3 regions of the Nocardia sp. CY15 genome follow, and region 2 is predicted to be linked to each of the others. Evidence: riboswitches for the same ligand, from Rfam matches in the RefSeq annotation. Region 2 holds a riboswitch; each other region holds the start of a gene.
The links. A riboswitch is a leader RNA that binds a small molecule or an ion and turns the genes downstream of it on or off. The one in region 2 is predicted to bind cobalamin.
Positions count from the first base shown of each region.

Region 1: it holds a riboswitch for cobalamin, as region 2 does, so the genes downstream of both, GVY39_RS20755 (iron ABC transporter permease) here and metE (5-methyltetrahydropteroyltriglutamate--homocysteine S-methyltransferase) in region 2, are expected to answer to the same signal.
Region 3: it holds a riboswitch for cobalamin, as region 2 does, so the genes downstream of both, GVY39_RS14815 (CbtB-domain containing protein) here and metE (5-methyltetrahydropteroyltriglutamate--homocysteine S-methyltransferase) in region 2, are expected to answer to the same signal.

Region 1 is NZ_VUOT01000019.1:105,881-115,697, reverse strand. It holds gene GVY39_RS20770 (hypothetical protein) at 1-579, shown strand, start outside; gene GVY39_RS20765 (TIR domain-containing protein) at 573-3,710, shown strand; gene GVY39_RS20760 (choice-of-anchor K domain-containing protein) at 4,604-5,164, shown strand; cobalamin riboswitch at 5,398-5,617, shown strand; gene GVY39_RS20755 (iron ABC transporter permease) at 5,727-6,779, shown strand; gene GVY39_RS20750 (ABC transporter ATP-binding protein) at 6,779-7,549, shown strand; gene GVY39_RS20745 (ABC transporter substrate-binding protein) at 7,550-8,560, shown strand; gene GVY39_RS20740 (D-alanyl-D-alanine carboxypeptidase family protein) at 8,939-9,817, shown strand, end outside.
Region 2 is NZ_VUOT01000001.1:548,753-558,569, forward strand. It holds gene GVY39_RS02695 (pyruvate carboxylase) at 1-512, opposite strand, end outside; cobalamin riboswitch at 893-1,081, shown strand; gene metE (5-methyltetrahydropteroyltriglutamate--homocysteine S-methyltransferase) at 1,246-3,516, shown strand; gene GVY39_RS02705 (limonene-1,2-epoxide hydrolase family protein) at 3,881-4,252, opposite strand; gene GVY39_RS02710 (short-chain fatty acyl-CoA regulator family protein) at 4,620-6,041, shown strand; gene sigJ (RNA polymerase sigma factor SigJ) at 6,020-6,955, opposite strand; gene GVY39_RS02720 (MFS transporter) at 7,131-8,594, shown strand; gene recG (ATP-dependent DNA helicase RecG) at 8,672-9,817, opposite strand, start outside.
Region 3 is NZ_VUOT01000010.1:105,927-115,743, reverse strand. It holds gene GVY39_RS14845 (TetR/AcrR family transcriptional regulator) at 1-423, opposite strand, end outside; gene GVY39_RS14840 (FMN-dependent NADH-azoreductase) at 531-1,178, shown strand; gene GVY39_RS14835 (multidrug efflux SMR transporter) at 1,180-1,500, shown strand; gene GVY39_RS14830 (OsmC family peroxiredoxin) at 1,652-2,092, shown strand; gene GVY39_RS14825 (hypothetical protein) at 2,161-2,643, opposite strand; gene GVY39_RS14820 (CbtA family protein) at 2,679-3,470, opposite strand; gene GVY39_RS14815 (CbtB-domain containing protein) at 3,461-3,655, opposite strand; cobalamin riboswitch at 3,686-3,838, opposite strand; gene mhuD (mycobilin-forming heme oxygenase MhuD) at 3,919-4,233, opposite strand; gene GVY39_RS14805 (alpha/beta fold hydrolase) at 4,292-5,038, shown strand; gene GVY39_RS14800 (A/G-specific adenine glycosylase) at 5,109-6,026, opposite strand; gene GVY39_RS14795 (carbonic anhydrase) at 6,117-6,740, shown strand; gene GVY39_RS14790 (hypothetical protein) at 6,864-7,514, shown strand; gene radA (DNA repair protein RadA) at 7,594-8,991, opposite strand; gene GVY39_RS14780 (hypothetical protein) at 9,050-9,814, opposite strand.

The DNA.
Region 1 (9,817 bases), on a different contig from region 2:
CGCCGGGGACCTCAGGTCGTCGCGCGATATTCCCGCGCCGGGCAGTTGCTGAGCTACTTGATGATCGACGGAAAAACCTTCGACGCCGAGGTCTCGCCCGACCAGCGCTATCTGGCGCTCACCGCGGGCGGATCCGGCGGAGCCTGTATCACCATCGCCCATCTTCGCGTGGTCGATCTCGCGGAGATGCGCGAACTGGACACCTACCCCGATCGCCCATTGGCCCGCATGACGTCCTCGGGCACGTTGTCCGATCCGTGGTTCTACATCGACAGTCTGCGCTGGGCCGACGGCAAGGTCGTGGTCACCGGCCAGGTGCACGCACCACCGCGCGACGAGACGTGCGATCCGGCACCGCAGTCCTGGATCCGTACGTACGACGTCCGGACCCAAACGTTCACAGACGCACTGGCCGAATCCGACCGCGCGTCGCAGGTGATCGGACCGACGTGCGGCGACACGATCGGCTACACGGGCGCCGACGACAAGCGGTCGGTTGTCGTGGTCTCCGGCGGCGTCCGTAAAGAGTTCCCCAAGTCCGCGGTGCTGGCCGCCACCTCCGGGAGTCTGTCGTGCTGAACGAAACGCCCACGCCGACAGACGAATCACGACCGCGGTTCGACGCGTTCATCTCCTATCGAGCGCAGACCTCGAGCAAGGCCGCGCACCAGTTGCAGCGCGCGCTCGTCGCCTTGTCGAAACGGCATCGTCCCGACGGCGATCTCATTTCTTTGTTCTTGGACACCCAGTCCCTCATCGCGGGCAAGCTCAGCGGGGAGATCAAGAACGCGCTGAAGAATTCCCGCTGCCTGATCGTCCTACTCGGTCCGGACACTTACAAGTCTCCGTGGGTGGATCTCGAGATCCGGCATTGGCTGGACAACGGGGGCGACGTGTCCCGCCTGTTCCTCGTGCGGCACGACCCGTCGGTAGATCTGAAGTGGGATGACGCGCGCAACGATTTCGCCGAACCACGATTCCTGCCGTCGGCGCTGGCGAAGCGGTTCCCCGAGGAGCAGAAGTGGGTCGAATTGCAGAGTTCTCTGACGGGAACCGACGAGACCGCGCTGGTGGGCTTGTACGCACCGATCGCGGGGATACGTCCCGAGGACCTGCTGCTCGCCGAGGCGAACTTCCAGCAGCGCCGCCAGCGACAGACGAGGGCGATCGTGTCGGCGCTGAGTATTCTGCTGGTGATGGCGCTCGTCGCGGCCACCATGGCGTTCTCCAATTGGCGTAGCTCCGAGAGCAATCGTGCGCGCGCGGACCGAGAGGCCGTGCAGGCCAGAGCAGAAGCGAACGCGGCGCAAGCGCTGCTCGCCGCCGGGGACTCCGCAGCACGCGGCATCCGGCTGGGCGTCGAAGCCGCGCAACTCTCCTCGAGCACCAGCGTCCGAGCCGCATTGCTCGCCGTCGCGGATTCCAGTGCCGTACTGCAGCACGCGTTCGAGTTCCCGCGTGCGGACGCCGGCTATCCCGGCACGGGTGTCGCCTTCTCACACGACGGTTCGCACCTTTTCGCCTGGGGGCATGCTCCGGACGACGACGATTCGTATCTGGTCCAGTGGGACCTGGAGACCGGGCGGCAACTGTTCGCGACGCGGCTGCGTGTACCGAACCTCAGTGGGATCGCCTCGGTCGGATCCCGCTGGGCCGCCGGTTGTAGCGACGCGGGTCCACTGATCATCTCGTTGGCCACCCGGGAGGCCCGAAGGCTGGACGCCGCCTGGTCGCGTTCCTGGTCGTGCACACTGCACACGTTCGCCGGTGGCCTCCTCGTCACCACGCAGGAGAAGGGCGGATCGCAAGGCATTTCGTATTTCGCCAACCATGGGGGCGAAACGACCGAACTGGCGGGCATGCCCAGCGTCGCCGTACGGCCCGAGGATCCGGCGGCCGTCGTCGCTGGTGCGGGCGGCATCGCCGTAGTGCGCGCCGACGGCGTGCATCGGCTCGGCGATCAGCCGGTGCGCACGGTTGATGTGCTGGACAACTCGGGCGGTTTCGCCGTTCGCGCGGACGATCGGCGCTGGCTCCTCGGGCGCCCCGACCAGGACGGATACCAACTCACCGAAGTGAGGGCGAGCCCGGAAGCGGTCGACTCCGCACCAAGGCTCACTCTGTCCGGACTCACCGGTGAACTCGCCGAAGTAGCGGCGGACGGCACGGTGTTCATGCCCGGCACCCCCGGTTCTGTCCGCATCGAGAGCCGGGCGCGCGAGGAGCGGTTCTTCCACTCCACACGGATCCGGCCTGTCGAGGACGGTTTCGTCGTCGTATTCCGGGATGGCGCCTCGGTTGTCTGGCCGCCCGGCGAAGTGTCGTACCCGCCGCTGGTCAAAGACATGCCTCGCGACACCTGGCGGGCGCTGCCCTCGGGGTGGAGCCAGGGCGCGGGCCGAGCCGGGGAAGATGCCGTCCTCGGCGCCTGCGCGAACGGTGAACAGGTATACCTCACCGGCGGCACGCAATCCACGGCCGTCTGGGCCGTGGACGCCAACCGCCTCGCACGCAGGTTCAACGGTTTCGCCACCTCCGGTCCGGCCTGCGGTGTCGTCTCCGTCGACGAGGGGCTCCGATTCTCCGCCCACGGCGATGGCGCGGCCGGAAATACTGTTCTCCGAAAAAGCTCGGCATACGACGGGCTGGCGCTGAGCACCGACGAGTCGAAAATCGCGGTCGTTCAAGCCGAGTTGCCGATCGAAGTGCTCTCGAGTAAGGGCGCCTCCAACCAACCCTGGGGGATGCGGCAGATGCCCCTGCCCGAGACGACGACCGCGCTGGGCGCGCTCCGCGTGATCAAAGGATACGACCATGTGCGGATAGTGCGGCCCGACGGCAAGGTACAGAACTGGCGCGACGAGAAGGCGGGCACTGTGCTCGCCGTGCACCCCGCGGGCAAGGAGATTCTCGCCGATTTCCTCGGGCCGGGAACCCGTGCGATCCTGATCACCGAGACCGGAAAAATCGGCGACGCCGACAACTTCTGCGCCGTGCGACCTGCGAAGTACGTTCCGGCTCCGGGTTTCCAGACATCCAAGAAGTCGGCCCGACAGGCGCTGCTGGTAGCCGCGGGGCCACGTGGCACGATCGACTGCCACAGCGGAAAACTCGTGGACGCGATCCCGCCCGACCGAGTCGTCGACTACGGCATCGACGACGACCGCGGCCGCATCCTCTGGCGCGACGAAGCAGGACGACTGCAGATCACCGGATGGGACGGCGATTCCTCCGACGTCCGCACCACGCCCGCACCCGTGGAGGTCAGCAGGCCGGGCGCGCGCGTCTCGGTGTCGGACTCGCTGATCGCGGGAATCGCCGAAGGCGAGGGGCTGCTGCGCATCTACCGGTCCGCCTCCGGCGGCTGGCAACAGCAGACGACTATTCCCGTGACAGTGCAACGTATCGTCGGCCTCGCCCTGGCCGATCACGGCACCCTCGCAGTCGTGGTGGCCGAGGATTCGACCTTCGAGATCTTCGACATCGCGACCGGTCGCCGCCTCATGACCAGTCGCCAATCAATAGACACCACCATGCATCCGCAAAGAATCGCGCTGTACGAATCGGATGGCTTCATCACCATCCTGCTGTATCGAAAGGATGAGTTGACTTCGCAGCGCGCCGTCGAGATCCCGATCACGGTTCCGCTGCTGATCGACCAGCTGTGTACCGCGTACTCGGCGCCTGCTTGCTCCGGTGCTGGAGGGTGAGGATGAACTCCGACATAGACGTCTTCCTGTCCTACGCGCGCAAGGCAGATGAGGACATCGCTCCCGCACTGCAACAAGGCCTGGAGACGCCCGGCCAAACCATGGAGCAGCGCCCCGCGGGTATTCCGCGACCGTACCGAGCCCTCCGCCCGCACTATCTGACCAGCTTTCGCCGACCTCGTGAGTCTTGTTCGCGCCACCGCAACGGGCGTCAGTCGCGGTATATCGCTACGTGAGCGCCGGCGGCGGTTCCGATGCTGAAAGGACCTGCACACGCGGCCGCGCCATGACCTGATGGACTGAACGAACCGCTCCATGAGCCGCTGTAAGGACCGAAGGCCATCAACGGGAAGGCATTCGGCACACCGTGCAAGCCGAAGCAGTCGACGATCAGGGCGTACTCCCTGCCGGCCGGGGCGTCGTGATCATGACATGTCGCCGTCGCACTGGTCAGCTCCCGCGTGATGACGCAGTCCTGTGGCGCGGCCTGAGCCGTCCCGGAACCGGCTACCGCCGCAACGCCCAGACCCAGCACCGCGGCGGCCGCAACTCGTGCGGTGGCGACTATCGGTCTTCTCATTCGAATCCCTCTCGGTGGAGATCGCTCCAAGCGTGGTCCGGCGACTTTCGGTTTCCTGCACGAGGTTGTTACGACGGACCGACTCGCCGACTACCGCGATCAGGGCCGGACCGGTCGCAGCGCAGGATGTGGGTCCAGACCGTTGCCCGGCGGACGGGCAACGGGACGTTGCGGGTCGGTTGCCTTGCCTGCCGACGAGTAGCGTTGACTCGCAGACGATTTCGATGACAAGTTGCCTCCGTGGAGGGATGATGGAGTCTCGTTGGATAGACAGATCATCCGGTGAGATCCGGGTCCAGGGAGGGTTTCTGTCGTGGGCAAAGTCAGCACCAAAGGGGAATGGACGCGTGTCAGCGTCGACGAGACACAGTTCGAAGGTCTGAGAAAACCTGGCGTCGCATCCAGCAGCGGCATCAGATCCAGCATCAGGTGGGGCAGCGCGCAGGACAGCGAGAAGAGCGGTTATGACTTCACGGGTCTCACCGACGTCGATGCCCGCCTGGACGGCAAGGATTTCAATCTCGGCATCTTCGCGCACTACAACCGCCGAATCCACCTCGAGCACACGCAGTTCCGGGTGTACCTGAAGGTCACGGTGGACTTCCAGGACGAGGGGTTCGACCACACCTTCACACTGCGTTTCCGCCATAACGAGACGGCCAACCAGCCTGGCGACGTGTCCGACGTGGTCAAACTGCCCGTAGTCCACGAGAACGACATCGTGTACATCGACGACACCGAATACAAGGTGTCGATCACGGGTTTCTTGGATCAGACCGGGCAGGTGATCCCGCAGTTCCAGAATCCCGAGGGCAGAACCAAAAGAGTCTGGCTCGTTGCCCGGTTCGAGCCGACGGATGAGCCGGGCTCCTGACCCCAGCACCGATCCCGCCGACGCAGGACCTCACCGCCGTGCGGCGAAAACAGGCACGGCGGTCCGGCTCAGCAGGGGCTACGAGCGCGTGAACCGGCCCGCCATTCTCGCGCGCAGCGACCGGACACGGGTAGCCGAGCACCCGACCGGAGTTCGGATGCACAGCCCAGCGCCCGCGGCGCGCGCTCCGGGCCGGTAATCGAGGCGACGGCGTCCCGCGGGCGGCTCGAATGCTACTGTGACCGAGCGCTGGTTGCCGCTCGTCCCCCGGACGGGCGGCTCGTAAGAGGGAATCCGGTGGGAATCCGGAGCTGCCCCGCAGCGGTATGTGGAAACGACCGCGGTCATCAGCACTGGGCTCCGAGCCCGGGAAGCGACCGCCAGTAGGCGAGGCCGAAGGTTCCGGTGTCACGTCCACGAGCCCGAAGACCTGCCCGCGTGGCCGAGCCGATGGCGCGGCCTTCTGTCGACTCCGAGGGAGCGGTTGACGAGGTATGGGTCCTGTGGTGCTCGCCTGCCCGCGCACATCCGATTTCGAGACGGTGTGGGTAGAGCTGGACCGATGAGAAGTGTCGAGAGGCGCCGGCTGTCGGTCGCCGTGCTGGTCCCCAGCCTGATCACGGCGCTGGCAGTGGCCTGCGTGCTCGCTCTGGCGCTGGGCGCGGCTCATATCCCCTGGCGTGACACGGTCTGGTTCCTCTGGGCCGAACTCACCGGCGGGACGGTGGTCGCCGCCGACGTCGCCAACTATCGGATCGTCGTCGATTCCCGGCTGCCCCGCGTACTCTTGGCGGCCCTGGTCGGAGCCGGTCTCGGCGGGGTCGGACTGCTCGTACAGGCTATGGTCCGCAACGCGCTCGCCGACCCATACGTCCTCGGGATCTCCTCGGGTGCGTCGGTGGGCGCTACCGCAGTCGTACTCTTCGGGGTCTTCGGCGCGCTCGGTATCTACGCGCTGTCGACCGCCGCCTTCGCCGGGGCGCTGGGCGCCACGGTGCTCGTCTATCTGATGGCGCGTTCGGCCTCTGGGCTGGTGCCGCTGCGCCTGGTGCTCACCGGTACCGCCATCGGCTACGGCTTCTCCGCGGCGACGACGGTGCTGGTATTCCTTGCCCCGCACGGGGATGCCGCCCGTTCCGTGATGTTCTGGCTGCTCGGGAGTCTGGCCGGGACAACCTGGCGAATGGTGCCACTGGTCGCCGGGGTTGCGGCGATCGGACTGGCGGTCATCGCCGTGTACGCGCGACACCTCGACGCACTGTCGATGGGAGACGAGGTCGGCGCCGCTCTCGGGATGAACGCCTCCCGGTTCCGGCTGCTCCTGTTCGTCGTCTCCGCCGCGATGACGGGATGTTTCGTTGCGGTTTGCGGGGCGATCGGCTTCGTCGGACTGGTGGTTCCGCATATCGCCAGACTGCTGGTGGGCGCCGGCCACCGGCGCCTCACCATCGTGACACCGCTACTGGGCGCCGTGTTCCTGGTGACCGCGGACCTGTTGGCGCGGACACTCTTACCACCGCAGGAGTTACCCCTGGGCGCGATCACCGCGGCGGTGGGGGTTCCCGTGTTCGTTCTGTTGATGCGACGCCGCGGCGCACTGGTGGAGCACGGCTGATGCGGGTCGACTACGAGAATGTCACGGTCGAGTTCGACGGCACGACGGTCGTCGAGGCGGTGACCTTGGCCGCCGCGCCAGGAGAGTTCATCGGCATCGTGGGCCCGAACGGCAGCGGTAAGTCCACCCTGCTGCGTTGCCTCTACCGCGCACTGTCGCCGACGACGGGACGAGTCCTGGTCGGCAGTACGGATATCGCGGCGATCAGCATGCGCGAGAACGCCCGTCAGGTAGCGGCGCTCACCCAGGATACGACTACTCCGTTCGACTTCACCGCCGCCGAGGTCGTCGCCACCGGACGACTACCGCATACCGCGCTGCTGCGGGGCACGCACCGACGCGACCGGGGGATCTGTTCCGCGGCGATGGCGACGGCCGATATCGGGCATCTCGCGTCGCGCGGATTCCTGTCGCTGTCGGGCGGTGAGCGCCAGCGTGTTCTGATCGCGCGGGCGCTTGCCCAGCAGCCGCGCGTTCTGGTCCTGGACGAGCCGACCAATCACCTCGATGTCCATCACCAGTACAGCGTTCTGTCCGCGGCGCGAGATCTGGGCATCACCGTGGTGGCGGCGCTGCACGACCTCAATCTGGCCGCCCAGCACTGCGACCGGATCTTCGTCCTGCACGCGGGCCGGCTCGTGTGTTCGGGCCCCCCGAACGAGGTGATCACCACCGAGGTGATCACCCGTTGGTTCTCGATCGGCGGCCATATCGTCAGCCACCCCCGGCTGGGCGTCCCGCAGATCATCTTCGACCAGAAGGAACGATAGATGAGGTCATCCCCGGTGATCACGGCAATTGCTGTCACGTGCGTACTCGTCACGGCAGCTTGCGGCGCCGAGGTGCAGCAGGCCCCGAGGAACGTGAGCGGTCAGTCGGTGACGGTCACCAACTGCGGCGCTCCGCTCACCGTCGACGGTGTCCCCGAGCGGGTGATCACCAACGACACGGGGATCACCGAGATGATGTTGGCCCTCGGTTTGGCCGATCGGCTGGTCGGCTACACCAGCTACCCCGGTAAGGAACGCGACATCGCCACCTCACCGTGGCAGGCCGACTTCGAACGCGTGCCGCCGCTCGGTGACGCCTTCACCCGCGAAGTCGTCCAGGCCGCCGCCCCCGATTTCGTCTTCGCCGGCTGGAACTACGGATTCAAGGAGTCCACGGGTATGACCCCGGAATGGGTGCGGTCGATCGGGGCGGTGCCGTACCAGTTGACCGAGGCATGCCGACAGCCCGGAACGAATCGCCGCGGGGTTATGGAACCGCTCGACGCCCTGTACACAGACCTGACCAACCTGGGCGAGATCTTCGATGTGCGCGAGAAGGCGGGCGAACTGGTCTCCCGATACCAGGAACAGGTCGCCGTAGCCGCCGACAGTGCACCGGCCGGACAGCAACCGGTCCGGGTCTTCCTGTTCGACAGCGCGACACCGGAACCGTTCACCTCGGGCCGTACCGCCGCACCGTCGCAGATCATCCGCGAAGCGGGTGGCGCCAATATCTTCGACGATTTGAACGATTCGTGGACCACGACCTCGTGGGAGGCCGCGGCACAGCGGGATCCGCAGGCGATCGTGATCGTCGACTACGGCGCGGGCCCGGAGAACTCGGTGCAAGCGAAGATCGAGCAATTGCGCGCCCATCCGCTGATGGCCGGAACAGCGGCTGTCCGCGAGAACAACATCATCGCGTTGCCCTACGCCGCGTTGGTCGAAAGTCCACGCAACCCCCAGGCCGTCGTCACAATAGCCGGGTTCCTCCGTTCCAAAGGATACTGAGCATCGCTGATCACTTGTACCCGGCAGCGGCGTACAGCTTTCCGGGCGGAATTCTCCGATCGGACGTGATGATCACGCCGCAACCGATGAACATCGTGCAGGTTGCGTCATCGAAACCGACCCTGCCGTCACCGCCGCTGGATTCGGCTGAGCCCTGATCACCTCGGTGCTGACCGAGATCGGGCCGGTCCACATCGAGGCACCCCGAGACACGAACTCGTCGTTCGATCCGGTGATGCCGCTGGGCGAGCGGTCGCCGCGAGAGGTGCCGGGCGCAGAGCATCCTTGATTAGCTAACTGCATGCTGTACTGGAGCAACGCCATAATGCAGACGGTGAAATCCCGCTGATCGGCAGAGACACACGGCAGAATGCGGCTATGCACACATTTGCTAGATTGTTGCAGGCCACTGTCGCCGGAGCGCTGGTCGTGGTAGCCGGTCATGGAGTCGCGCCCGCGCCTGCCGCGAGCGAGACCCATATTCAATTACCCTGGCCGACCCCTGAGCCGGAGGCAGTGCAGGCGTCGGGAGCAGCGCTGGCAGAGGGAATCACCGGCACGGTGCTGTGGTCGCGACAGCCGAACATCCCGGTCCCGATAGCCAGTATCACCAAGGTGATGACGGCACTGGTAGTGATCAACTCCGGCGACCTCGACCGGGGCATTACCGTGCCGCAGGAGATCATCGCCTACTGCACCAAGTACGACGGAAGCAACGCGGGCCTGGTCCCCGGTGAAGTGCTCACCGCGCGACAACTCCTGTACGCGATGCTGCTGCCGTCCGGCTGCGACGCCGCCTATACCCTTGCCGAGGCCTACGGGCCCGGCCAAGACGGCTTCCTCGCCAGAATGAACGACACCGCGCGTCACATGCGCTTGGCAGGGACACATTTCACCGACCCCAGCGGGCTGCCCGCCCCCACCGACCACTCCACCTACTCCACACCAGCGGACCTGGTGGCCCTCGGCCTGCGCGCGATGAGCACGCCAGTGTTCCGAGAGATCGTCGGGTCGAAGAGCTATCACCTGCCCGCAGGCCCGAACAACCGGGCACACCTCTGGCAGACCACGAATCTGCTGCTGCGCGACTATCCCGGCACCATCGGCATCAAAACCGGATACACCGACGCCGCGGGAACCTGCCTGCTGTTCGAAACGGTCAGGGCGGGAATACCGCTGATCGGTGTAGTCCTGCACAGCTCGCCCGACAGCGACGTCGCCGCCAAGAACGACGCCGAGCGCATGCTGAACTGGGCC
Region 2 (9,817 bases):
ACCCGGCGCATGCCGCGCCCGCCGCCGCCCGCGACCGCCTTGACGAAGATCGGATACTCCAGCTCCCGCGACGCGGCCAGCAACTCCTCCACGTCCGACGAGGGCGCGCTCGAGCGCAGCACCGGCAGGCCTGCGGCCTTGGCGGCCTCGATGGCGCGCGCCTTGTTCCCCGCCAGCTCCAGCACCTCGGCCGACGGGCCGATGAAGGTGATGCCCTCGCGGGCGCAGGCCGCCGCCAGGTCCGGGTTCTCCGACAGGAACCCGTAGCCCGGATAGATCGCGTCCGCCCCCGCCGACTTGGCCGCCGCGATGATCGCCTCGATCGACAGGTAAGCCCGCACCGGATGGCCGGGCTCCCCGATCTGGTACGACTCCGCCGCCTTCAACCGGTGGACCGAATTGCGGTCCTCGTGGGGGAACACGGCGACCGTCCCGATGCCGAGTTCGTAAGCCGCGCGGAAGGCTCGAATGGCGATCTCGCCACGGTTGGCAACCAAGACTTTCGAGAACATTGAACTAAGGTACCCGGCTGCGTGAACCGCACCGACACGCAATCCCCCTTCGTAAACCTCTTCACAACGCCGACTAACACCGTTGCGAAGTTGCGTTCATCGCGCCGACACATGGGCGGCGCGCCGGCAACCGGTGTGCTGTCCGAACGCCGACTTCCGGCTCGGGGGGCGGTGGTGAAGGTTCGGGGTCGCAGCGTCCACCTCGTGCCCGAGCCGCTGATGTCCCGGCCATCGGCGCTCTGTCGCGGGCCGGTCGCCCCGCTCGGGCCCGCCGCGTCCTATGCTGAGGGGGCAGCTGGTTCACCGCAGTGCGACGAGATGGAGCCCCGACGTCGCGCGACGGAGTCGAGCCCGCCCGGGCGGCGACGTCACGGCGGGTGAGAGGGAACCCGGTGGGAATCCGGGACTGTCCCGCAGCGGTATGCAGGAACGACCGCCGTCACCAGGCACTGAGTTCAGCGGAGCCGGAAGGCTTCGCGACTCGGGAAGCGACGGCCAGTAGGTCGGCCATCGGGGAGCACCCCGGCGTATGCCGGTTCCCCGGCCGGTGCCCGCGAGTCCGAAGACCTGCCAGCCGTGCCGGGTACGCCGTACCCGGCGGCCACCGCCTCGTGGATTGGGCGTGCGGATCACCAGCTGACGTGTCGGGCTCCTCGCCGGGATATCACCGGCATGTCGCAGGTCTCCGCCTGCCCGTACGGCGATGGCTTCTCGTCCTCGGCAATGGAGAAACATCGTGACTGTTGCACAGCAAAAGCCGTTCACCGCAACGGTTCTCGGGCTACCGCGAGTGGGGCCCCGGCGTGAGCTCAAGCGGGCCACCGAAGCCTATTGGGCAGGTGGGATCGACGCCGGACAGTTGCACGCCGTAGCGCGCGACCTGCGGCAGGCCCAGCTCACCGGATTGCGATCCGCGAGACTGGACTCGATCCCGGTCGGCACGTTTTCCTACTACGACCAGATGCTCGACACCGCCGTCCTGCTCGGCGCGCTGCCCGCACGGGTCGCCGGGATCGCGGACCCGCTGGAACGCTACTTCGCCGCCGCGCGCGGCACCGACACTGTCGAGCCGCTGGAGATGACCAAGTGGTTCGACACCAACTATCACTACTTGGTTCCGGAGATCGGTCCGCAGACCGCGTTCTCGCTGCACCCGGACAAGCTGCTGGCGGAAGTGCGGGAATCGCTCGAGCTCGGCGTGCCCGCGCGGCCGGTGGTGATCGGCCCGATCACCTTCCTGAAGCTGGCCAAAGCGACCGGCGGACCCGCCCTCGCGCGGCTCATCGAGCTGCTGCCGCTGTATCGGGAACTGCTGCGCAGACTGGCCGTCGCCGGTGCTGAGTGGGTGCAGATCGACGAGCCGGTGCTGGTCACCGACCTCACGGCGGAGGAGATCGGCCTGGTGCAGATCACCTACGACGAACTCGCCGATGCCACCGATCGTCCGGCGATCCTGGTGGCGACCTATTTCGGGCAGCCGGATGCCGCGCTCACCGCGCTGGCGGGCACCGGTATAGAAGGAGTAGCCCTCGACTTCACCGCCGGGACCGACGTCTCCGCGGTGGCGTCCGTGCCCGCGCTGGCGGGCAAGCTGGTCGTCGCGGGGGTCGTGGACGGTCGCAACGTGTGGCGCACCGATCTCGACCGCGCCCTGGCCACCCTCGGTACGTTGCTGGGCTCGGCCGCGCACGTAGCGGTCTCGAGCTCGTGTTCGTTGCTGCACGTGCCCTACACCCTGGCGGCGGAGACACGCTTGGACGAGCGGCTACGGTCCTGGCTGGCGTTCGGGGCGGAGAAAGTGACCGAAGTGCGCCTGCTCGCGACGGGACTGAACGAAGGCACGGAGGCGATCGCGGCCGACTTGGCCGCGGCGCGTGCGGCGCTGGCCTCGCGGAGGTCGGATTCACGGCTGCACGATCCGCGGGTGCGCGCCAGGCTGGCCGCGCTCGGGCCGGACGCCACCCGCCGCGCTCCCGCCGAACAACGCCGGGAACTGCAACGGGACCGTTTGCGGCTGCCCGCGCTGCCGACCACGACGATCGGTTCCTACCCGCAGACCTCGGCTATCCGACAGGTACGAGCCGCGCTACGGAAGGGCGAGATCGACCAGGCCGAGTACGCGCGCCGGATGCGCGCCGAGATCGCCGACGTCATCGCGCTACAAGAGGAGCTGGGACTCGACGTGCTGGTGCACGGCGAGCCGGAGCGCAACGACATGGTGCAGTACTTCGCCGAGCAACTCGACGGGTTCGCGGCGACCGAACACGGGTGGGTGCAGTCCTATGGGACGCGCTGCGTGCGGCCGCCGATCCTGTTCGGAGACGTCGCGCGGCGCGAGCCGATGACCGTCGAGTGGATCGGTTACGCGCAGTCGCGCACCGACAAGCCGGTGAAAGGCATGCTGACCGGCCCGGTGACGATTCTGGCGTGGTCGTTCGTACGCGACGACCAGCCGCTCGGCGAGTCCGCCAGGCAGGTCGCGCTGGCGATCCGGGACGAGACCGTGGATCTGGAACAGGCGGGCATCCGGATCATCCAGGTCGACGAACCGGCGCTGCGTGAGCTGCTTCCGCTGCGCGCGGCCGATCAGGCCGCGTACCTGGAGTGGTCGGTGCGGTCGTTCCGGCTGGCGACCTCCGGGGTGTCCGACGCGACGCAGATCCACACCCACCTGTGCTACTCGGAATTCGGCGAGGTGATCGATGCGATCGCCGGGCTGGACGCCGATGTCACATCGATCGAGGCGGCGCGCTCCCACATGGAGGTACTCGACGACCTCAACGCGGCGGGGTTCGACCTCGGCGTAGGCCCCGGCGTGTACGACATCCACTCACCGCGGGTGCCGAGTGTGGACGAGCTCACCACGGCGCTGCGCGCGGCACTGAAGGCGGTTCCTGCCGAACGGCTCTGGGTGAATCCGGACTGCGGGTTGAAGACCAGGGGCCGCGTGGAGGTGGAAGCCGCGCTGCGCAACATGGTCGCCGCGGCGGCGGCCGTGCGGTGACCCTGCCCGCCTGATCGAAGATCGGTGCCCCCTTCCAGGATTCCGGGCGAGGAGCCTGACGAAGGGGGCACCGAACATCGACGGCCTCAGTCGGATTCCGGCTCCGGCCGTGGCGGCTGCCGCCGCCGCGAGGTGTACCGATCACACGGCTCTTCCCGCCGCGTCACCGGTAACTCCCGCGCCCGCGCCCGCATCCCCCGCCGCCACGCCGTATGACACCCCGAACAACGTTCCACCGGCTACCCCTCCTCACATGTCGACCACGACACCGTCTTTCCGGCTTACCTACTTCGACGCGCCCATCCTCCAATCGGTTCCCGCACCCGCGCCGTGTTTCGCCACAGACATCGGTGGCGGCCGAGCCTCACAGTCCGAAGGCCCGATTGATGGCGGCCATGTCGAAATAGTCGCGCCAGGTGGTGATGGCGCCGTCGGCGACTTCGAAGAAACCCATGACCGGGAGCGGGGTCGCGCGTCCGGCCGAGTGCAGGGTGTCGGTGCGCTCGTTCATCACCACGCCCCCTGCCGCGATCTGGTGGTGGATGTCGAAGTCGATGGAGTCGAAGGTGGTCAGGAAGCCCGCGATGAAATCGCGGATGGCGGTGCGGCCGACGATGGGTTCCATCGGGATGTTGTGGTACACGGCGTCCTCGGCGAAGTACGCGCTGATTCGATCCGGATCGGGGTCGGACCAGCTTCGGCACATCGCGCGCACGAGTTCGTCGGGATCGGGCATTCGCTTGACTCGCTTTCCTGCTACCGAAGGGCGGAGTGCCGCCGCCCTCGATTCAACCAAGCAATCGTTCGGTAGGGAAGGGGCGATCGACAGCCGCCCGCGCCTACGGGGACGTGCCCGGCAATAGGCGGTGATCCTGGACGAGAACTGAGGCCCCCCAACAGACGATCCCTTTCGCAGTCCGCGGCGCCCGTTCCAGGCACCGGGTGATCGAGGGTTTCGCGGCGGACGTGCGGAGCGAACGCCCCTCTCTTCGCACGCTACGCAGATCGGACACGATGCTGAACACCTCGAAAAATCGTATATTGGCGGGTAATAGCGCGCGTTCTTGCGATGATTGCGAATAATCGCAGCTACCATCGTGCAGGTGCGCAAGATGTATGCGGGCGCCCGGCTTCGGCGATTGCGTGAAGAGCGGAGAATGACTCAGGCGGCTCTGGCGAAATCGCTGGATCTGTCGCCGAGCTACCTCAACCAGCTCGAGCGCGACCAGCGCCCCCTCACCATTCCCGTACTGCTGAAACTCAATTCCACCTTCGACCTCGACGTCCAGTTCTTCGCCGCCGATTCGGACGCGCGCCTCGTGTCCGACCTGCACGAAGTGCTGGTGGACGCCGCGGGCGGGCACACCGCGCCGCTGACCGAGGTGGAGGAGCTGGCGACCCGGCAGCCGGAGGTCGCCAGGATCGTCGTCGCGATGCATCGCCGACTACGCGCCGCGACCGATCAGCTCGACCTGTTGTCGGCGCGAGTGTCCGCACCCGCGGGCGCGCCCGGGGTGCCCATGCCCTACGAGGACGTGCGCGACTTCTTCTATGACCACCACAACCACATACCGCAGCTCGACATCGCCGCCGAGCAGCTGTTCGAGAACCACGGGCTGACCATCGGCTCGCTCGATCGCCAGCTCGCCCGGATCGCCGAGGAACGCGCCGGAGTCACCGTTCTGGTGCGCGGCGACGGCGCCGACCCGAACGTCCCGAAACGGCACTACGACCCGGCGAGCCGGACGCTCACGCTGGCCCGGCGGTTGCGGCCCGGCCAGCGCGCCTTCCAGATCGCCACCACGCTCGGTTTGCTGCTCTACGGGGCCGAGCTGGATGCCGTACTGGCCGAGACCCCTTCGCTCAGTGGCGAATCCCGCACGCTCGCGCGCATCGGACTCGCCAATTACTTCGCGGGCGCGCTGGTGCTGCCGTACGGGCGATTCCTGCGCTCGGCAGAGGAGCTGCGCTACGACATCGACCTGCTCGGCCTGCGTTTCGAGGTCGGCTTCGAAACCATCTGCCATCGGCTCAGCACCTTGCAGCGGCAGGGGCAGCGCGGGGTCCCGTTCTTCTTCGTCCGCACCGATCGCGCGGGCAACATCTCCAAACGTCAGTCCGCCACCGCGTTCCATTTCTCCCGGGTCGGCGGCAGTTGCCCGCTGTGGGTGGTGCACGAAGCCTTCTCGCATCCCGGCCGCATCCTCACCCAGGTGGCGGAGATGCCGGACGGCCGCCGCTATCTCTGGGTCGCCCGTACCGCGGCGGTCGCGCCGCACGGGTTCGGCGCGGCGGCGAAGAATTTCGCGATCGGACTCGGCTGCGACATCGAATACGCCGACCGCCTGGTGTATTCGGCCGGGTTGCCACTGGACGACCCGGCCGCCGCGGTCCCGATCGGCGCGGGCTGCAAGGTGTGCGAGCGTCCCGCGTGCCCGCAGCGCGCCTTCCCGCACATCGGCAGCCCGTTGGCAGTAGCCGAGCACACCAGCACCGACCTGCCCTATCCACGGCTCGGGCGCTGACCGGTACCGATCCTGGTGAGCTTGTCCGGGTTGGTCACGGCGTAGATCGCCCCGATCCGCTCGGTGGGCACGTCGATGTCGAGCACGACCACCGCGAACGGCGCGCCCGCGGAGAAGATCAGCACGGCCGCGTCGCCGTTGACGAAGCGGTATGCGACACCGAGATCGGGCACGTGACGGCGCACGGCCGGGCTGACGATCAGGCGAGCGACCTTGTCCCTGCCGTAGATCGGCCGCAGCGCGGCCTGCTGCTTTCCGCCGCCGTCGGACCAGAACGCTACGTCCGGCGCGAGCAGTTCCAGCAGTCCGGCAAGATCACCGTCGAGCTGTGCGGCGAGGAGCTTCTCGGTCACCCGCCGCTGCGTGTGCGGATCGGCCCGCCACCGTGGCCGCCGAGCGTGCACATGCTCCCTTGCGCGATGCGCGAGCTGGCGAATCGAGGCGGGCGCGCGGCCGAGGATCTCGGCGATGTCGGCGTGCGGATAGCCGAACACCTCGTGCAGCACGAACACCGCGCGCTCCAGCGGGGTCAGCGTCTCCAGCACGACGAGCACGGCCATGGACACCGACTCGGCGCGCAGCGCGCCCTGCGCCGCGTCTTCGACGAGATGTCCGCTCGCCCCGTCGGTGACCAGCGGTTCGGGCAGCCACGGGCCGACGTAGGTCTCCCTCCGCCGATTGATCGCCGCCCGCCGGGCCAGCGCGTGGTTGACCGCGACGCGCACCAGATACGCCCGGGAATGCCGGATTTCGGCACCGCCGTCGCGTAGGCGCGCGGCCCAGGACAGCCAGGTCTCCTGCAACACGTCCTCGGTGTCGGCGACACTGCCGAGCATGGAGTAGACCATCGAGAAGAGCAACTCCCTGTGGTCGGCGAACACACGTGTGGCGGCTTCGTCCGCGGTCTCGGTCATCGGTCTCCTCCGGTCTCACGGATAGGAGCGCGGCAGCGCCGCGTTCTGTGACGTGCGTGCCCGAATTGTGATCTGCCTCTCGCCTGCGCGTCGCCGTGTCACATCCACCGGATGCCGTCGCTCTCGGTTCGCAACGGAGGACAAGGTTCGTCCGTCTCGAGAGAGGAAAATAGGAGTGCGCGCACCCACCGAAACACCGTCGTCCTTGGCGACCCGCCGCGGCAAACTCTTGCTGGCACTGCTGTGCACGGTGGCCTTCCTGGATTTCGTGGACGGTTCCATCGTCAACGTCGCGCTGCCGACCATTCAGCGCGAACTCGGCATGTCGGTGCCCACGCTGCAGTGGCTCACCAGCGGATACCTGCTCACCTACGGCGGATTGCTGCTGCTCGGCGGCAGGCTGGCCGATCTGCTCGGACGCCGCCGCGTCCTGATCGCGGGCACCGTGATCATCGGTCTGTCCTCCGCGCTCGGCGGACTGGCCGACAGTAGCGGCCCGCTGATCGGGGCTCGATTCGCCCAGGGGATCGGCGCCGCGCTGATGCTGCCTGCCGCACTGTCGATTCTCACCACCAGTTTCCGGGAGGGCTCCGATCGCCACACCGCCGTCGGAGTCTGGGGCGGCGCGGCCGGACTGGCGTCGGCGGCCGGCGTGTTCCTCGGCGGGGTGATCACCGAAGGGCCGGGCTGGCGTTGGGTCTTCTACGTGAACACGCCGGTCTGCCTACTGGTTCTGGTGACCATCCCCCTGCTGATCCCGGACGATCAGCGCAACGACATCCGGCGCGGGTTCGACGTGCTGGGGACGGTCCTGGCGACCGCAGGCCTGATGACGCTCGTGTTCGGACTGGTGAAGGCGCCCGAATACGGGTGGGGCGACGCGCGCACGATCGGTGTGCTGGGTATCGCGGCAGCGCTGCTCGTCGCGTTCGTCGCCAACGAGCGCGCCGCGGCGGACCCGCTGGTCCCGCTGTCGATCTTCGGTGTGCGTGGATTGGCCGCGGCCAATCTGACGCATCTGGTGATCGCCGCGGGCATGCTGTCGATGTTCTTCTTCGTCACGTTGTACATGCAGACGGTGCTCGGCTACGGGGAATTCCAGGCAGGGGTCGCGTATCTTCCGGTGAGTTGCACGATCGGCATCGCCGCAGGGCTGGCGACGAAATACTTCGCCAAGACCGGAACCCGGATCTTCACGGTGCTCGGGTCACTGCTGTGCGGGCTGGGGGTGCTGCTTCTGTCGCGCATGTCCGTCGACGGCTCCTACCTCACCGATCTGCTGCCGGGCATGCTGGTGCTGTCGGTGGGGGCGGGCGCGGTCTTCGTCGCGAACACCACGGCGGCGAACGCGGGCGTGCCACCCGAGCAGGCCGGTCTGGCCGCCGCCCTGCTCAACACCGGGCAGCAAGTGGGCGGGGCGCTGGGTCTCGCGGTGCTCACCGCCATCGCGACTTCGCACACCGACACGCGACTCGCGGCCGGTCACGCGCCGATCGAGGCCCTGAACGCCGGCTTCGGCCGGGCGCTGTTCGTCGGCGGCGTCATCGCGGTGGCCGCCGCGATCGTGGGGCTGCGGACCGTCAACGCGCGCGGGGACGCCGAACCCACTACGTCCGCCGCGGAAACCGCCGCGGTCTGATGAGGAAGCCGGGAGCCGAGCGGCTCCCGGCCATCACACGCACGAACAGCTCGACCGATAAACCGGCACAGCCGGTGTCAGGACTTGGCCAAGTACTCCAAGCGCTCGGAATCGACGGCGGCGTGCATCATCCCCGCGAGACCGGGATGCCTGCGCAGCCCGGGATCGGATGCCACCACGGCCCGGGCGAATTCCTGAGCGGCGGTGATGACCTCCAGATCGTCCAGCAGCGACAGCAGCCGCAGCGAACGGGCCGTACCGGACTGCGCGGCGCCGAGCACGTCGCCCTCGCGGCGGGTACGCAGGTCGAGCACCGCGAGTTCGAAGCCGTCGGTGGTGGCGGCCACCGCGTCCAAGCGCGCCATCGCGGACCCGCCCGGCGCGGCATCCGTGACCAGCAAGCACAATCCAGGGTGCTTGCCCCGGCCGATCCGGCCACGCAGCTGGTGCAACTGGCTGACGCCGAACCGGTCCGCGTCGACGATCACCATCACCGTCGCGTTGGGCACGTCCACACCGACCTCGACCACCGTGGTGCACACCAGCACGTCCACCGATCCGTCGTTGAACGCGCGCATCACCTGGTCTTTCTCGTCGGCGGGCAGTCGGCCGTGCAGCAGGCCCACCCGCACGCCCGACAGCGGCCCGCCGCGCAGCATCTCGAACACGTCCAGCACCGCCTGGGTGTTCGAAGCCTCCTTCTCGCCGTCGCCGGACTTCGAGCGTCCATTGCGGGACTTGCCCGCCGTATCTTCGTCCTCGCCGATGCGCGAACACACCACGTACGCCTGACGTCCCGCGGCGACCTCCTCCACGATCCGCTCCCAGGCACGATCCACCCAGTTCGGGTGCTGCCTGCGCGGCACCACCTTGGAGACGATCGGCGAGCGGCCTCTCGGCAGTTCGGTCAGCGTGGAGGTCTCCAGATCGCCGAGGGTGGTCATGGCGATCGTGCGTGGGATCGGGGTGGCGGTCATCACCAGCAGATGCGGGCTCGCACCCGCTTTCGCCTTGGCGCGCAGAGCATCTCGCTGCTCCACACCGAAACGATGCTGCTCGTCGACCACGACCATGCCGAGGTCGAAGAACTCGACGTTGTCCTGGATCAGCGCATGCGTGCCGATCACGATGCCCGCCTCGCCGGTCACCGCCTCCAGCAGCGCCGCCTTCTTGGCCGCGGCCGACATCGACCCGGTCACCAGCACCACGCGGGTGGCGTTGTC
Region 3 (9,817 bases), on a different contig from region 2:
TCCGTAGGCGCCGGTCGCGAAGCGCGCTCCGCCGATTTCCGCGCCCAGCACGAGATGCGCGTGCGCGTCGAGCAATTCGACCATCGCCGCGTAGAACGCGGCCAGCCTTCGCGCGGGAGGAGCTCCGGGCCCGAGCGGCGGCGGGCCGGAGAGCAGTCGCTCTTGCAGTGCCCGCTCATGCTCGTCGAGCAGGGCTACCGCGACCGACGTGGTATCCGGATAGCGCCGGTACAGGGTGCCCCTGCCGACGCCCGCGGCCTTCGCGATGTCGTCCATCGTCACCGCCCGTGGGTCCCGCGTGGCGAAGAGTTCCGCGGCGGCGGCGAGCACTTTGGCGCGGTTGCGTGCCGCGTCCGCGCGTTCGGGCGGGGCCGCCGACGGGTCCGGCCCGGTGGCGGCGAGCAGGTCGGATCGGGGTTCCATGCCCCGACTGTAGCGGACTGGGCAATAAGTGGACAACATGTCCACTTATATTCTATCGTCGATTTCGGATGATTCGGACAGCGTGTCCACTTACTCGGAGGTTGACCATGAGCACTCTGTTGCACCTCGACGCCAGCGCCCGGCGGCACTCGATCAGCCGGGAGTTGAGCGCCGCCTTCGCCGAGGCGTGGCGCGTACGCCATCCGGACAGCGACTACCGCTACCGCGACCTCGCGGCCGAGCCGGTGCCGTTCATCGGGGAGGCGTGGACGCAGCTGTGTGACGCGGTGCTCGCCTTGCCGAGCACGGACGCGCGTCGGATCGGTGAGTTGGTTCGTACCCCGCAGCAGGCCGCCGCGTGGGAGATCGTCGAGCCGCTGCTGGCGGAGTTGCTCTCGGCGGACGTGATCCTGATCGGAACCCCGATGTACAACTACTCGATCCCGGCCTCGCTCAAAGCATGGCTGGACCAGGTCACCTTTCCGCGAATGTCGCTGGAGCACCGAAGGTTCATCGTGACGAGCGCCCGTGGTGGCGCGTACTCGCCGGGCGCTCCCAAAGCGGCCTACGACTACCAGGAGCGCTTCCTGCGAGACTTCTTCGCAGGTCATTTCGCCGTCTCCGACACCGTGTTCGTACACGCGGAACTCGCCAATTCCCGCCAAGATCCGGTGCTTGCGAATCGGCGTGCCGAGCACGACGAGTCCTACGCCCGAGCGTTGGCGACCGTTCGGGATCTGGCCGGGGAGTACTGAGATGAACTGGGTAGTCCTCGCCGTCGCCGGTCTGGTGGAGATCGCTTGGTCGCAAAGCATCAAACCGACCGAGAACTTCACCAAACCGGTGCAGACCCTGATCTGCTTCGTTCTGGGGGCCGCCGCCGTGTACCTGCTGTCCCGGGCCATGCAGACGTTGCCGGTCGGCACCGCCTACGCGGTGTTCACCGGGATCGGCGCCCTCGGGGCGATCACCCTCGGTGTCCTCGTCCACAAGGATCCGCTCGGTGCGGGCCGCGTGCTGGCGCTCGCGTTGATCCTCGGCGGCATCGTGCTGGCCAGGCTCACCAATCCGGCGTGACGGCACGGATTCGCTTGGTGCGCCCGGGGTTTACCGGCGTGTGCGAGCGATGCGCCGACGCGCGAGTGATCGGCGAACCGGTAGGCCGGGGCGAGGCGGCCGGGGTAGGTTCGTGCTGAATCGTCAAACGATCATCGGCGAAAGGACCGTGATGCCCACACGTACCGCGCGTACTGCCTGGACCGGCACCCTGCAGGAGGGTTCGGGACAGGTCGAACTGGCCAGTTCGGGGGTCGGAAAGTACGACGTGTCGTTCCCCAAGCGTTCCGCGGAGGAGGCCGACGGCACCACCAGCCCGGAGGAGCTGATCGCGGCCGCGCACTCCTCCTGCTACGCGATGGCGCTCTCGGCGCAGATCGGCAATGCCGGTGGCACCCCGGAAAGCTTGGACGTCACGGCCGACGTGACGCTCGGCCCCGACCCGGCGGGCGGCTTCCGGATCACCGGGATCAAGTTGACCGTCCGCGGTCGCGTCTCCGGCATCGACGCCGACGCCTTCCAAGCCGCCGCCGAGGCCGCAAAGGCGGGGTGCCCGATCAGCAAGGCACTGGCCGGGGTCGACCACATCACCCTCGACGCCGCTCTCGACTAGTTCTCGCACCACCGCTTCGTGCCCCGCGCCTTCGGTCGGAGGAGCGGGGCACGAACGCGTGAGGGGAGTCAGCGCTTGCGGAAGTAGCGGCGGGCCGGGCGGGTGTAGAGGGCGGGTACGGCGATCAGCACCGCGATGACGTGGACGCTGCGGAGACTCGCGAGCGGCACGGACGCCGGTGACGCGTCCCGGAAGAGGTCGCGCAGTTCGTTGGCGGACATGGCCGCGGCAAGCGGTTCGACGATCAGTGACAACAGGCCGAATACGCCGATGCCGACGGCGATCAGCAGGCGGGCCCAGCGGTCGCCGCGGGTCATGCGCACCGCCACGACCAGCACCAGAAGGTAGATCGCCGTGCGCACCGCCAGTCCGGCGGCAATGGTCGTCCGGTCGGTTTCGGGGAAAGCGAGCGCGGCCCGCACGACGGCTTCGGCGATGCCCGCCGCCAAGGCGACCGCCAAGGCGGCGAACGCGACGCGAACGGGGCGCGGTGGCGCAGCGGGGTGGTCACGCGACGATGCGGGCCAGACGGAAAAGGCGGTGCCGGTCATGGGGCCGACACTGCCTCAGCGTTTCCGGACGCGAATCACTCCGCGGTAGCGACGGCTGCCCCTACGGCGGTATCGGTGCGCGTAGCGAACTCGGTGAGGGCCGCGAAGCCCAAGGCCAAGCAGGCCCACAGCGTCGCCGTCTCGGCCAGTGACGCCACCCGGAACTGCCACAGCAGGGTGGCCGGGAAGTCCGCGCCCACCTCGTTCACACCGGGAAGCAGGACATAGCCGAGCGCGGTCACCAGCACGAACGCCGCGACGCCGCCGATCAGCCGGAACGTGGGAAGTTGGGCGCGCAGCGCGGTGAACACCGCCACCGCCGTGCCGACCGCCACGATCCCCAGCAGCACCGCCGCCAGCCACAACAGGGTGCGCTCGTCGACGGTGTCCGGATCGCCCACCGCGGGCGGGTTCGCCGGGTACTTGAAGAACGGGACCGCGACGATCGCGGCCCATCCCGCCAGACCGAGCAGCAACGTGAGCCGCGGCCCGGACAGCGTGGTGTAGCGCCGCGCGAAATGTGCGACAGAGGCGAAGACGGCGCCGAGCGCGACCCCGGCCAGTCCGAGCGCGAGGAATTGGCCGAACTTCTGGCCGCCGCGGCTCACCAGCGGTTCTTCCTCGTCACCGTGGGAATGCCCGCCCGGGGATTCGGCATGCTCGCCGTGTGTGTGCCCGGCGGCGGAACCCGCTTCCTCGATGGCGATGGCGGCGTCGAGTTTTGGTTCGCCGACGAAGTAACCGACTGTCGCGGCCAGCAGTCCGGCGATGAGGCCGGCCAGCAGGCCACGAAGCAGCAGTGTTCGGAGCGAACCGATCAGTGGCACGGAAGCCCCAGCAGGTGGCGTCCGTCGTGCATCAGCTCGTGCAAATACATCCCGCTGCGCGAGATGAGGCCCTGGTCGAATCCGACCAGGTAGAGCGTGAGCAGTGCGAGAAGAACGACACCGACCGTGACGAGCACGGTGGCCAGGGAGTCGGTTGCCCGGCTGGGTGAATGCGCGATGGCCATTCGAGTCCTCCTTGGGATACGCGTCCCGTCGGGTGGTGGGCGCGACGGTGCCGGTGTCTGGCTTTCCGGCACCGGACTCGGTGCATGGAACACAGTGGCGCGACCGCTCCGGAATCTCACCGGAATTACCGCATCACCCTCGCGTTTGTCCTTCGAACTGTGACATCTCACCGACCTCGGCGTCAACAGTGTCCGGCACGGGCGTACCACGGTGCCGGGCGAGTCGCCGGGCAGGCGGACCTGCCCGGCACCGAGTATTCGGCTCAGTCCGCCGGATTCGCGTCCACGTCCAGCACGACCTCGAACTCGAGCAGGGACGCGCCCGTCGAGACCGGCTTCTGGCGCTCGCCCGCGTGCGCCTCGCGGGCGGGCCCGTCCCGCCAGGCCGCGAAGGACTCTTCCGAATCCCACTGGGTCACAACGAAGTACCGCTTCTCACCGGCGACCGGGCGCAGCAGCTGGAAGCCGAGGAAGCCGGGTGAGCCCTCGACCGCGTGCGCACGGTGGGCGAACCTCTTCTCCAGCTCGGGGCCGGCGCCCTCGGGAACCTCGATCGCGTTGATCTTCACAACAGCCATGCGTCCAAGCTAGCGGCTGACGCCCAGCAGATGCTCGGTGCCTCGTATTGTCGAACCGATGTTGCACGACGAAGGCGGAGCAGGCGCGCCGATCCTGCTGCTGCACGGACTGATGGGCAGCGCCCGCACTTGGCGCGATCACCTGGGCTGGCTGCGCGAATACGGTCACGTCTACACCTTCGACGCCGCCGGGCACGGCAGGGCGGCGCCTGCGGAACTGACGACCGAGGCATTCGTCGCCGACCTCGCCGCGGGCACCGCCGCGATCACCGAGCCGATGGTGGTGATCGGACATTCGATGGGCGCGCTGCACGGCTGGGTGTTCGCCGCGACGCACCCGGACCGGGTCCGGGCGCTGGTGATCGAGGACATCGCGCCGGATTTCACCGGACGCACCGCCGCCGGATGGGCGGCGATGATCGAGGCGTGGCCGCAGCCGTTTCCCGACGACGAGGCCGTGCTGGCCTTCTTCGGCCCGGTCGCCGGGCGGTACTTCCTGAACTCGTTCCAGCGCGGGCCGCGGGGATACCGGCTGCACGGTTCGGTCGCGACCTTCCGCGACATCTCCGAGGAGTGGGGTACGCGCGACTTCTGGCCGCAATGGCATGCGGTGCGAGTGCCCGCCTTGCTGCTGGAAGGCGAGCACAGCATCACTCCGCCGGGACAGATGCGGCAGATGGTCGCCGCGCATCCAGGCGCCGACTACGTCCTGGTCCTCGGCGCGGGACACCTCGTGCACGACGACCAACCGGAGTTCTACCGGGCCGAGGTCGAGCGGTTCCTGCGGCGCGTGCTCGGCGGCTAGGGGCGAAGCGACCGGCGACGAGTAGTTCGGCCGCGGGGCTGCGGCCGAACCGCTCGCGGGCGGTTCCAGCTCAGCTGTTCGCCACGGGGGTGCCGCCCTCGCCCGCCAAGGCGAACAAGCCGTCGGGCGTCTGTTCGATCAGGCCGTCCACCAGCAACGAGTCCAGCGCGCGGTCGCGCTGGCCCGGGTCGCGAGTCCAGGCCAGGTCCAGACGCATCCGCTCCACCGGTCCGGTGGCGTGGCGCAGGACGTCCAGCAGGCGACCGCGTGCTTGGCGGTCGGTGCCCTCGTATTTCTGGGTGCGGCGGACCACCTCGCTCACCGGTCTGCCAGCGGTGACCCACGCGCAGCTCAGCAGCGGGCAGCGCGAGCAATCGGGGGTGCGGGCGGTGCACACGGTCGCGCCCAGTTCCATCAGGGCCGCGGAGAACACGGCGGCGCGGTCGACCTGGAGCGGCAGCAGCGCTTCGGTTTCCGGCAGGTCCCGGGAGGACGGGTTGCCCGCTTCCGCGCGGCCGTGCACCGCCCTGGCAACCACACGGCGGACGTTGGTGTCCACCACCGGAACCCGTTGACCATAGGCGAAACAGGCGACGGCGCGCGCGGTGTAAGCGCCGATCCCCGGCAGACCGAGCAGCACGTCCACGTCGGCGGGCACTTCGTCACCGTGCTCGGCCGCCAGTACCGTGGCGCACTCGTGCAGCCGCAGCGCTCGACGCGGATAGCCCAGCTTGCCCCAGGCGCGCAGCACCTCGGCCTGTGCGGAGGCGGCCATCGCCGAGGGGACCGGCCAGCGCGCCACCCACTCCCGCCAGATCGGTTCGACCCGCACGACCGGGGTCTGCTGCAGCATGATCTCGCTCATCAGGATCTGCCACGCGGTGACGCCGGGCCGCCGCCACGGCAGATCACGCGCGGTCTCCCCGTACCAGTCCAGCAACGTGTCCGCGTCGATGCCCTTCGGCACGCCCTTCCGCACTGCCCTCACTATCCCTGTCCTACTGCCGCCAGGCGGTATTTGCCCACCTGTAACCAATCGAACTCGCTGGTAACGCAAGTGTTGTGCACAATGGTCGGTATGCCGGATTCCAACCCGATCAGTGCCTGGAAGTCCTTGCGTGAAGGCAACGAGCGTTTCGTCAGCGGTGCGCTGCTGCATCCTAGCCAGGGTGCCGCGCACCGGGCCAAGCTCGTCAGCGGCCAGCATCCGCAAGCGATCTTGTTCGGTTGCGGCGACTCCAGGGTCGCCGCCGAATTGATCTTCGACCAGGGCCTCGGCGACATGTTCGTGGTGCGCACCGCGGGCCATGTGGTCGACAGCTCGGTCCTCGGTTCGATCGAATACGGGGTGCAGGTGCTCAACGTGCCGCTCATCGTAGTGCTCGGGCACGACAGTTGCGGAGCCGTGAAGGCCACCATCGACGCGCTGGACGGCGGCGAGGTGCCGGGCGGGTTCATCCGCAGCGTGGTCGAGCGGGTCACGCCGTCCATTCTGATCGGACGACGCGAAGGCCTGTCCACCGTCGACGAGATCGAGGCCAGGCACGTCGTGGAGACCAGCCGCCTGCTCATGCAGCGGTCGATGATCATCTCCCAGGCGGTGGCGACCGGTGAGTGCGCCATCGCCTCCGTCACCTACAAGCTGGCCGAGGGCAAAGTGCAGTTGCACCGCGTCGTGGGCAACATCGGCGAGGAGGTCTGACCGGCGGCGCGCCCGCGATTCGCCCAGCGTGCCGGCGGAATGTACTCGTCGCTGCTGGGGGCGGGTGGCCGACACGCCGTGCCCCTGAGACGATGCGCCCGATTCTGCCCTTACCGTTGAGGCGTGCTGGAACCGAATGGACCGCTGCCACCGGAGATCTATTGGCGTCGCCGCGCGTTCGCCATCGGAGTTCTGGTGGTCGCGCTGGCGCTGGTGATCTGGGTCGTGCTCGCGGTCGCGCGCGGCGGTGACTCGCCCGGTGACACCAAGTCCGCCGGGTCCAGCTCGGTCGTGGCCAAGCCCGCCGACGCGGCGGCCAAGCCGTCGGGGGATTCCGGCGCGGCGAAGTCCTCCGCGGCGAGCACCAGCGCCGCAGCGGCGGGCCCTTGCCCGGACCAGTCGCTGGCGATCAAGGTGACCGTCGAGCAGCCCACCTACAAGACCGGTGAGCAGCCGGTGTTCGGCATCGTCATCACCAACATCTCGTCGGTGGCGTGCACCCGCGACATGGGCTCGGGTCTGCAACAGGTTTCGGTGCACACGCTCGACGGCCAGCGGCGCCTGTGGTCGAGCACCGACTGCTACCCCGACGGCCAGCCCGACGTCCGCACGATGAATCGCGGTGAGCAGGCGGCGTTCACGGTGACCTGGTCGGGCTCTACTTCCCAGCCCAATTGCGCGGGCGAGCGTGTCCAGGTCCCGCCGGGGGCCTACAACGTCGTTGCGCAACTGGGGTCGGTACGCAGTGCGGCCGAGCCGTTCAACATCGCCTGAGTCGTCTCGGTTTCCAGCGGCTACGACGCTGGGTGTTCTGAATGGCTCATGATGGTGACGTGCCCGGCAGCCGGTCGAATCAGATGGCGGCCTCTTCCGGGGCGGCGCGGAGTTTGCGTAGACCGGCTATGCGGATGGCGGAGCGGAGGTCGGTGACCTCGTGGATCCTCATGGTGCTTTTCACCGGGGTGAGTCCGGGAGGCACCAAGGCGGTGGTGAAGCCCAGGCGTTCGGCTTCGGCGAGTCGGCGGTTGAGGCCGGTCACCTTGCGGACCTCGCCCGCGAGTCCGACCTCGCCCAGGATCACCCAGCCCGGCGGAATCGCGACGTCGGACTCCGCGCTGGCGATGGCGAGCGCGATGGCCAGGTCGGCCGACGGCTCGACCAGCCGCATACCGCCGACCGTCGCGGCGTAGACGTCGCTCTTGCCGAGGAATACCCGGCCACGGCTCTGCAGGACCGCAAGCACCATGGCGACCCGGTTGTAGTCCAGTCCGCTCACCGCGCGCCGCGGCTGCGGTATCTCGGTCTTCACGGTCAGGCCCTGCACCTCGCCGACCAGCGGGCGCTTGCCGTCCATCGCGACGGTCACCGCCGTGCCGGGCACCGAATCCGTCCGGTGGTGCAGGAACAGGCCGGACGGGTCGTCGACACAGGCGATGCCGTCCTCGTGCAGCTCGAAGCAACCCACCTCGTCGGCGCTGCCGAAGCGGTTTTTGATGCCGCGCACCATGCGCAGCGTGGAGTTCTTGTCGCCTTCGAAGTGCAGGACGACGTCGACCAAGTGCTCGAGCGTGCGCGGGCCCGCCACGCTGCCGTCCTTGGTGACGTGCCCGACCAGCAGCACCGCGATCCCGCTGGCCTTGGCCAGCGAGGTCAGCGCGGCGGTCACCTCGCGTACTTGGGTGACACCGCCGATCACGCCGTCCACCTGCGGGGCGAGCATGGTCTGGACCGAGTCGACCACCAACAAGGTCGGACGCACCTGCTCGACGTGTCCGAGCACGATCGACAGATCCGATTCGGACGCCAGATAGACCCGGTCGTGCACCGCGCCGGTGCGATCGGCCCGCAACCGGACCTGCCCCGCCGACTCCTCCGCGGTGACGTACAGCGCCTTCTCGTCACGCTGGGCCGCCCAGCGATGCGCCACCTCGAGCAGCAGCGTCGACTTGCCCACCCCCGGCTCGCCGGACAGCAGCACCACGGAGCCGGGCACGACCCCGCCGCCGAGCACTCGGTCCAGCTCGGTGACGCCCGTCGGCCTGGCTCTGGTGACCTTCGAGTCGATCTGGGAGATAGGCGCGGCCGCGGTGCTCGGCAACATCGCCTTGCGTCCCGGTGAACCGACCGCGCCCGCCCCGACGACTACTTCGTCGACGGTGCCCCATGCGCCGCACTCAGGGCACTTGCCGACCCACTTGGCGACTTCATGGGAGCAGGCGGAGCAGCGGAAGGTCGGCTTGGTCTTGGCCACACCGGCACCATACGCACCGCCGCTGACAGTGTTCGTCTTCCAGCGACTGCGCCGGGACTCAGTGACCGCCGCCGTGTCCGGCTTCGGCCGGGCCGGACTTGTCGGACTGGTGGCGCTCGGTGTGCAGCCCCGCGTCGACGGGGACCTGGACCTGGACGGTGCCGTTCTGCTTGAAGTTGAACGAGACGTTGTAGGTCAGGCCGGGAGTGATGTCCCTGGTCAGGCCGGTGATCTCGATCATGATCGGCTCGGCCTCGGGGTCGGCGGCGGGCTGGGAGCCGTGCTCGTCCGAACCGTGCGAATCGGCGGTGGTGGTCGGCGCGGTGGTGGTCGGCGCGGCGGGGCGCGCAGTGGTGGTGGGTGCTCCGGCGGTGGTGGTCGGCGCTGCGGTGGTGGTCGGCGCGGCCTCGCGCTTGACCGGGTGATCGGCTGCGACGACGGTCTGCTGGGGGGCGATCTCGACGACGGACTTGCCGGCGGCCGAGGTGATCTTGACGGTGCCGAGGTCGGTGGTGATGCTGGTCAGCTCGTCGCGAACGGACTCGCTGTTGTTGATGACCGACAGCGCGATGAGCGCCTTGCCGCCCTTCGCGTTGTTGTAACCGGTGCCCTCGGCCGGGTACACGATGTGCACGTTGCGCAGCGCGATGCGGCCGACGTCGGCGTAATTGCCGTTCACGGCGGCGACCTGGTCGGCGGTCTGCGAGATCTGGCCCGCGCCGCAGCCGGACAGCGCGATCGCCGCTCCGGCGGCGAGTGCGGCAACCGTCACCATGCGACGTCGCGCCCCCTTCGGGGCGGTCACAGCTTTCAGGGCAGTCACGGG